DNA from 2 places in the Calidifontibacter indicus genome. Region 2 is predicted to be linked to the other one. Evidence: riboswitches for the same ligand, from Rfam matches in the RefSeq annotation. Region 2 holds a riboswitch; the other holds the start of a gene.
What was found. A riboswitch is a leader RNA that binds a small molecule or an ion and turns the genes downstream of it on or off. The one in region 2 is predicted to bind S-adenosylmethionine.
Positions count from the first base shown of each region.

Region 1 (4,385 bases), 220 kb from region 2:
GCACCAGGATGAAACCGTCGCAGGCGTCGTTCTGCACGAAGTAGTTGAGCTGCGATGCGACGGTCAGGGGCGAACCGATGAAGCTCTGTCGTCCGGTGGTCTCGATGACGAGTTCCCTGATCGACAGGTTGTCGGCCTCGGCCCGCTCGCGCCAGCGGCGCGCGACCTGCAGCGCGTCGTCCCGGCGCACGCTGGCCCGCCCCTGCGTGAGCAGTTCGGTTCCGACGACCGGGTCGACGTCGGGCAACGGGCCGTCGGGGTCGTACGCGGACAGGTCGCGGTTCCATACCTGCTCCAGGAAGTTGATCGCGGTGCGACCGCTGACCTGCTGCCGCCGGATCACGCGTGCCTGTTCCTGCGCTTCCTCGTCGGTGTCACCGACGACGAAGGTGACACCGGGCAGGATCAGCAATTCCTCCGGGGTCCGGCCGAATTGGCCCAGGCGCCGCTTCACGTCGCGGTAGAACTCCTGCCCCGCCTCGAGCGTCGAGTGCCTCGTGAAGATGGCGTCGGCGTTGGCGGCCGCGAAGTCACGGCCCTCCGGCGAGTCCCCTGCTTGCAGAATCACCGGTCGCCCCTGCGGCGACCGCGGCACGTTGAAGCGCCCGCGGATGTCGAAGAACCTGTCGTGGTAGGCATACGCCCCCGCATGCGGGTCGGCGACGAACCTTCCCTCCTGCGCGTCGGCGATGAGGTCACCGTCGAGCCAGGAGTCCCACAACCGCCGCGCGGCGCCCACGGTCGCCGCCGCGCGGGTGTAGCGATCGGACGGATCGAGGTATCCCCCGCGCCGGAAGTTCTCCCCGGTGAACGCATCCGACGACGTGACGACATTCCATGCCGCCCTGCCGGCCGACAGGTGGTCGAGGGTGGCGAACTTGCGGGCGAGGTCGTAGGGCTCGTTGAAGGTGGAGTTGATCGTGCCGGCGAGTCCGATGTGTTCGGTCACCCCGGCGAGCGCCGCCAGCACCGTGAAGGTGTCGGGCCGGCCGACGACGTCGAGGTCGTGAATCCTGCCCTGGTGCTCGCGCAGACGCAGCCCCTCGGCGAGAAACAGGAAGTCGAACCTGCCGCGTTCGGCGGTCTGTGCGAACCTCCGGAACGACTCGAACGAGATCTGACTACCCGCCTCCGGATCGCTCCACACGGTGGTGTTGTTGACACCCGGGAAGTGCGCACCGAGCCGGATCTGCTTGCGTTGCTTGGTCATTGCCTGTCCTTTCAGGCCGCGGCGTAGCGGCTGGTCGGCCGGTCGAGTCCGAGGTGGCCGCGCAGGGTGGTCGATCGGTAGTCACGACGAAAGGCGCCGGCGTCCTGCAGTGCGGGCACGAGCGTGCGGGTGACCTGCTGCAGGTCGTGTCCGTGCACCGCCGGGCGCAGCCGGAAGCCATCGACACCGTGCTCGGTCCAGTCGAGGATCAACTCCGCGAGGTTGTCCGCAGTGCCGACGAAAACAGTTGCGTCACTGGTGAATTCGCGTCCCGCGAGTCGGTTGAGACGGCCGAGGCGATCCTCGGCGGCCGAGGTCGACGCATCGAGCACCACGACCAGGTCGGCGAGCACGCGCACCTCGCGTTCGGCGCGCCCGGCCGCCGTTGCCTCCCCGCGCACCACCCCGGCGATGCGCCGGGCGTCGGCCGCGTCCGACGGTGTCACCAGAGCGACGTCGGCGCTGCGTGCGGCCAGCCGGTAGCCGTCGTCCTGGTGCGCGAGCACCACCACGGGCGGTTGACCCTGCGGTGGCCGCGGAGTGATCGAGGGGCCGCGCACGGAGTACTCCGGACCTTCGAAATCGATGTAGTGCAGTCGATCCCGATCGATGAAGCGCCCGGTCTCCACATCCCGGATCTCGGCGTCGTCCTCCCAGCTGTCCCAGAGCCGGCGCGAGACCTCGATGTGGTCGGCGACCTCACCGAACAGGCTGCGCACCTGTTCGCCCGTGGGTCGCTCGGCGGACGGTGCCGGACGCCGGCCGACGTTCTCGTACTCCCGCGGGTCCCAGCTGCCGCGCAGTCGCACGCCGGCCCGGCCGTTGCTCACGAAGTCGAGCGTGGCGATCGAGGTCGAGACGTGGAACGGTTCGGTGTGCTGAGCGAGCACCGTCGGCACCAGGCCGATGCGCTCGGTGCGGGTGGCAACCCGGGACGCGACCAGCGCAGCATCGAGGGCGCCGACGACGACATCGTCGCGGTCGCCGTCCGCCGGGTCGGTGGGTGCGAAGCGATCCTCGAAGGTCACCAGATCGAGCATCCCGCGCTCGGCCTCCTGGGCGAGGTCGGTCCAGTAACCAGGGTCGAAGAGCCCACCGGCGAGTGTGGGTGTGGAGCGCCAGGCGCCCGGGTGCCATCCGGCGCCATCGAGCGCCACGGCGAGATGAATTGACTGTTCGGCCGACATCGGCATCACCTTTTCGTCAGATGCGAGGTCGCGAAAGAGATGCCTTCAGGGCGTAAAGCCTTGCCGGCAAAGGGTATTCGCGCTTGCGACGCCGGGTGGCGTCGCCGGGTCATCACCTGGAGCACCCCGCCGCGAGGGAGGGTTGCCGGACAGCCAGCCAGGGCTTGACGCTGTCACTCGTGACCGATGCCGAAGCTAGACGACGAACCGCCGTCTTGTCTAATGCCTATCTCAAAAGTAGGGATTGAAGTGGTGGGTCAGCGAGGCAACCAGGCGTCATCGGCGTCGCCGAGACGCCGCACCGACGCAGGGAACTTCCCGCCGAGCAACTGCTGCAGAGTGACCACGTCGAGCACTGCGCGCATGCTCGACCGCAGCGCCACCCAGAGCGCCGGAACATGCTCGGCGACGCCCTCGTAACTCAGTTCGTGCGGCCGCACCCCGTGGATCTCGGCGAGGGGGCCGTCGACACTGCGGATGATGTCGCCGATCGTGATCTCCTTCGGCGATCGTGCGAGCCCGTAACCGCCGGCACACCCACGCTGGGTCACCACGATGCCGCTGCGTCGCAGTTGACTCAGGATGGCCTCGACGAACTTTCGGGGCAGATCCTGCTCGCTGACGATGCGGTCGATCGTCAACCGCTCCGGGTAGGCGATCGCCAGCTCGAGCGCCGCCCGCACCGCATAGTCGCTGCGCGCCGTGATCTGCACGGATGTCCTCCTGTTGTCCCGCCACTCGCCCGGTGTCGCCCCCACTGCATGGTTGCCCGAGGTGCCCACGATAAACGGTGCCGACGCGAAATAAATCCCACCATTTAGATAGAGCATGCTGTTAACTTGTGGAATCCAGAACATCTGGTTATGTTCCAGCTCTCAGGTGATGAGCGGCAGTGACAAGCCCTGGCTTGCTGCCCAGCAACCCTCCTCCCGCGGTGGGGTGCTCCAGGTGACCACCCGATGGGTCGCGAAACCGCGCGATCCATAAGCGCGACGGCTCGACAGACCCCACCCGGCAGGCGCCGGCCGTGGGCTGACGACGCCCGCCCGATCAACGTGAGGAATACCCATGTCCCAACTCACCGTCGACCAAGGGTCGGCGACACGGAGCGGGCCGGCGATCCGCCCCGCTCCCGACGTCAGCAAGGGTGATCAATCCCCCGCTCCCGCAAGCGAACTTGCCGCTGGTCTCGTCGCCGATCTGACCGCCGATCTCGCCGGCGCCCCGCTGCTCGGGCGCCGCCGTCCGCTGCGCTGGGCGTCGGCCGGTGTCGCCGCGGTGCTGTTGGCGATGCTGGTGAACACCCTGTTCACCAACCCACGCTTCCAATGGCACATCGTCGGCGAACACCTCTTCAGCAAGGCCATCCTCGACGGGCTCGTGCTCACCATCTGGCTCACCGCCGCGGTGATGGTCAGCGGATACGTGCTCGGCATCGCCGTCGCCATCCTGCGGTTGTCCGACAACCCGGTGTTGAGCTCGGCGAGCTTCGGATTCGTCTGGCTGGTGCGCTCGGTGCCGCCCCTGGTGCAACTGTTGTTCTGGTTCGAGATCGCCTCGCTTTATCCGCGGCTGTCGATCGGCATCCCGTTCGGACCGGAATTCGCCTCGGTGCAGACCGCACACCTGTTCTCGGCGATCGTCGCGGCATACGTGGCCCTCACCATCGACGTCGGCGCCTTCGCCGCCGAGATCGTGCGCGGCGGTCTGTTGTCTGTCGACAAGGGACAGACCGAGGCTGCCCAGTCACTCGGACTCTCCCGTTGGCGCACCTTCCGGCGGGTCGTGCTGCCGCAGGCGATGCCGGCGATCATCCCCGCGTCGGGCAACTTGCTGATCGGCATGCTGAAGGCCACCTCGCTGGTCAGTGTCATCGCCGTCCAAGACCTGCTCGGCGCCGCCGAGCTGATCTACAACGACAACTTCCAGGTCATCCCGCTGCTGCTCGTGGCGACCCTGTGGTACCTCGTGCTCACCTCCGTGCTGTC
Region 1 is NZ_QTUA01000001.1:2,991,466-2,995,850, forward strand. Features, by position in the region: gene DFJ65_RS14185 (NtaA/DmoA family FMN-dependent monooxygenase) at 1-1,210, opposite strand, end outside; gene DFJ65_RS14190 (LLM class flavin-dependent oxidoreductase) at 1,222-2,397, opposite strand; SAM riboswitch class IV at 2,472-2,582, opposite strand; gene DFJ65_RS14195 (RrF2 family transcriptional regulator) at 2,655-3,254, opposite strand; SAM riboswitch class IV at 3,276-3,393, shown strand; gene DFJ65_RS14200 (amino acid ABC transporter permease) at 3,466-4,385, shown strand, end outside.
Region 1: it holds a riboswitch for S-adenosylmethionine, as region 2 does, so the genes downstream of both, DFJ65_RS14190 (LLM class flavin-dependent oxidoreductase) here and DFJ65_RS13175 (aminotransferase class V-fold PLP-dependent enzyme) in region 2, are expected to answer to the same signal.

Region 2 (4,385 bases):
TGCTGAAGGACCGCCGCATTCTGCGCGACGAAGGCTTCGTCACGATCATCGTGGTCATCGACTCCGCCACCGGACGCATCGCCGCCGGCCCGGACATCCGCACCCGCGGATTCGCCGAGGACGAAGCGGTGTTCGACAAGGTCGTGCCCAAGATCGAGGACGCCCTCGAGCAGGCACGCGCCAAGGGCGTGAACGACACCCACCAGCTGCAGCAGGTCATCCGACGCACCGTCGGCGGGTTCGTCGGCGGCAAGCTGCGCCGTCGTCCGATGATCATCCCGATCGTCATAGAGGCATGAGTTAATCCGTCACCAGGGGAGAGGCTCGGCCAGGTCGCGCGGGTCGGACGGCGCGCTCCAGCCCTCGCCGGGCGTGTGCACGTACTCGAGGGTCGGGCCCTGCTCCACCAGTCGTCGGACGGCGTCGATCAGGCGCTCGACGTGGTGCGGCTGGGTGGCCAGGCCGATCGATGCACGGACGGCGCACCCGCCGACGACCTGGTCGCACAGGCGGTGGGCGCAGAACTTCCCGTCGCGCACCGCGATGCCGTGCTCGTCCGACAACACCTGCGACACCAGCGAGCAGTCGAACCCGTCGACGGTGAAGGTCACGACACCGACGTTCGGGCGCTCCGGGCCGAGCACACTGACCAGGCGGACGCCGGGGATCGCGGCCAAGCCGCTGCGCAGGCGCTCGTGCAGCACCGCCTCGTGTGCGGCGATCGCGTCGTGGTGCTTGCGCAGGGTCGAGCAGGCCGACGCCAGGGCAATGGCGCCGACAGCGTTCGGGGTGCCGCCCTCGTGGCGGGCCGGTCCGACATTCCACTCCACGGCGCGGGTGCCGACCGCGCGGGTCGCGCCGCCGGCCGGCAGGTACGGGTTGGCCTCGTCGAGCCAGTCGCCGCGGCCGACGAGCGCACCGGCGCCGTACGGCGCGTAGGTCTTGTGGCCCGACAGGGCGACGTAGTCGACGCCGAGCTCGTCGATGTCGACCGGGTGGTGCGGCGCGAGCTGGGCCGCGTCGAGCACCGTGCGGGCGCCGAATTCGGTTGCGATAGATGCGAGTTCGGCAACCGGCCAGACTTCGCCGGTGACGTTGCACGCGCCCGTGATCACGACGAGCTTCGACTCGGCGGTGCTCGACTCGAGGGCCTGGGTCAACAGGTCGAGGGCGTCCTGGGTGCTCGCCGGAATCGGCAGCCGGTGGATCGAGCGACCCGCCCAGGCGAACTGGGCGGCGTGGTGCGCGGAGTCCCAGGTGAACACCTGGGTGCGGCGCGGAAGAGCGTTGGCCAGCAGGCGCAACGCGTCGGTGGTGTTGCGCGTGAAGACCACGTAGTCGTCCTCGCGTGCACCGACGAACGCGCCGACCTCCTTGCGCGCGGCCTCGAACCACTGGGTGGTCTGCCGGCTGGTGTGTCCGGCACCGCGGTGCACCGAACCCGAGACGCGCTGCACGGCAGCCACCGTCTGCTCGACCGTACGCAGTGCGGGGCTGGTGGCGCCGTGGTCGAAGTTGGCGAAGTCGACGACCGTGCGGTGCACCGTCGGCACGCCGAGTTCGTGGTGGGCGGTGAGCGGAATGCCCTGGTGCTGGAGCGCGGGCGGGGGAGTGAAGTCGTCCGGCACCAGGTGGAGGCGGCGGGCGGCGGTCTCGACGACCGGGTCGAGACCGGTCTCGGTCGATCGGGTGACTTCGCTGACGTCGGTGACTTCGGTGACTTCGGTGGCTACGGACATCGGGCCTGCTCCTGTCGGTCGTTGGACCGACACAGACCCACCCCGAAAAACCCGGGGCGAACGCTGCAGCGATCCGCGCTTGCCGCCGCCCGGTCGGGCAACGGCCCGGTCGTCACCCGGAGCACCCCACCGCGGTGGAGGGTTGCCGCTCAGCAAGCCGGGGCTTGACGCTGAGACTCATGACCTGGTCGCGACCATATCCACCTCGGCGCGCCGCGCGCCAGCTACCTCGGCCGTCATCTCACGATGCGAAAGTGCCCAATCCGCGCCCGCCCCACAACCCGGCCCGCAACCGGCCCCTCCCCACCCCGCACACGCTGCAGTACCCGGCAGTCGCTGCGGTTGCAACAGCGGCGGCTGCAGGTAAGCGCAGCGTTTGCGGTCTCCAGCGTGTGGCGCGTGTGACTGGAGTGGTTGTCGCGTAGTCTGCGACGGTGGCCCCCCGTCAGTCCGCACCGAAAACCGCGTCGAAGTCCAGCTCACGCGGCCGCTCGTCGACCTCCCGTCCAGCAGCGAAGTCCACCTCCTCGCGTCCCGCCGCCCGCAAGACCTCTGCGTCGGCCAAGGGACGCCAGCCCGCCCGTGGCGGGGGAGGACCGTCGCTGCCGGTGCGCGCGCTGCGCGGCACCTGGATGGGCGTAGCGCACGTCGCCGGTGGCACCGCCCGCCGCGTCGGCACCAGCGCGCGTGACCTCGAGCCGGAACTGCGCCGCGACGGAGTGGGCTTCACCCTGATCGCGGTCGCGATCGTCATCGCCGCCGTCGAGTGGTGGGGCATCGCCGGCGTGTTCGGCGACGTCGTGCACACCATCAGCGCCGGCACCTTCGGACTCATCTCGCTGGCGCTCCCGGTGGTGCTGCTCGGCCTCGGCCTGCACATCCTGCGCACCCCGCGCGGTCACCACGCCACCAACCGAATCAGCATCGGCCTCGGCCTGCTCGCCTTCGGCGTCTGCGGACTCACCAGCATTGCCAAGGGTCTGCCCGACGCCCAGCCGCGCGAGGGCCTGGAGGCGGCCGGCGGCATGATCGGCTTCCTTGCTTCCAGCCCGACCGTCGCCGCGGTCACGACGTGGGGCGCGGTCGCCCTGTTGTTACTGCTCTGCTTCTTCGCGCTCCTGGTGATCACCGCGACGCCGGTGCACGAGATCGGCGATCGGGCGCGCCACGTCCTCGACCGCCTGTTCTACGGACGGATGCTCGACGAGCACGACGAGGACGGTCCGGTCGACGCGGTCGCGCTCGACCTGCACGGCGAGCACATCGACGGCGGACGCCGCAAGCCCCGCGGCCGTAGGGCGCGCCAGGACGATGGCCTCGACGCGCTCGACGGCGACGACCCGTTCGAGCAGGCCGCCGAGGTGGTGCCGCGCAAGGGCCGCGGTTCGCGACCGAAGCCGTCCGCGCCCGCACCGTCCACCACCTCGACCACCTCGGGCGAGCCGGACGAGGTCCACGACGGCGCCGCGGAACCGGCACCGGCGCCCGCCGCCGACAAGCGCCCCGAGCCGAGCCGCAAGCCCGTTCAGTTGCCGGGCGCGCCGGTCGCCAAGATCGAGGCGCCGCCGACGACTCCGTTGCCGCAGCGCACCGAGCAGTTGCTCCTCGCGGGCGACGTCACGTACACCCTCCCGGCGAACGACCTGTTGAAGGCCGGCCCGCCGCACAAGACCCGTTCGGCCGCCAACGACCGCGTCGTCGACGCGCTCGGCGGCGTGTTCGAGCAGTTCGACATCGACGCACAGGTCACCGGCTTCACCCGTGGCCCGACGGTCACCCGCTACGAGGTCGAACTCGGCTCGGGCACGAAGGTCGAGAAGGTCACCGCGCTGAGCAAGAACATCGCCTACGCGGTGGCATCGGCCGACGTGCGCATCCTCAGCCCCATCCCGGGCAAGTCGGCGATCGGTATCGAGATCCCGAACACCGACCGTGAGACGGTCAGCCTCGGCGACGTGCTGCGCAGCCAGGCGGCCCGCGGCAACGACCACCCGATGGTGATGGGTGTCGGCAAGGACGTCGAGGGCGGTTACGTCATCGCCAACCTGGCGAAGATGCCCCACCTGCTCGTCGCCGGTGCGACCGGTGCCGGTAAGTCGAGTTTCGTGAACTCGATGATCACCTCGATCATGATGCGCGCCACGCCCGACGAGGTGCGCATGGTGCTGGTCGACCCCAAGCGGGTCGAGCTCACTGCCTACGAGGGCATCCCGCACCTGATCACGCCGATCATCACCAACCCGAAGAAGGCCGCCGAGGCGCTGCAGTGGGTCGTGCGCGAGATGGACACCCGCTACGACGACCTCGCCGCGTTCGGGTTCAAGCACGTCGACGACTTCAACAAGGCGGTGCGTGCCGGCAAGGTGCAGCCGCCGCCCGGGTCGGAGCGCGTCGTACAGCCCTACCCGTACCTGTTGGTCGTGGTCGACGAGCTCGCCGACCTGATGATGGTCGCCCCGCGTGACGTCGAGGAGTCGATCGTCCGCATCACCCAGCTGGCGCGTGCCGCCGGTATCCACCTGGTGCTCGCGACCCAGCGTCCGTCGGTCGACGTCGTGACCGGTCTGATCAAGGCGAACGTTCCGTCGCGCCTGGCGTTCGCGACGTCGTCGCTCGCCGACTCGCGCGTCGTGCTCGACCAGCCCG
Region 2 is NZ_QTUA01000001.1:2,772,111-2,776,495, reverse strand. Features, by position in the region: gene DFJ65_RS13180 (ribonuclease J) at 1-299, shown strand, start outside; gene DFJ65_RS13175 (aminotransferase class V-fold PLP-dependent enzyme) at 309-1,739, opposite strand; SAM riboswitch class IV at 1,810-1,924, opposite strand; gene DFJ65_RS13170 (DNA translocase FtsK) at 2,372-4,385, shown strand, end outside.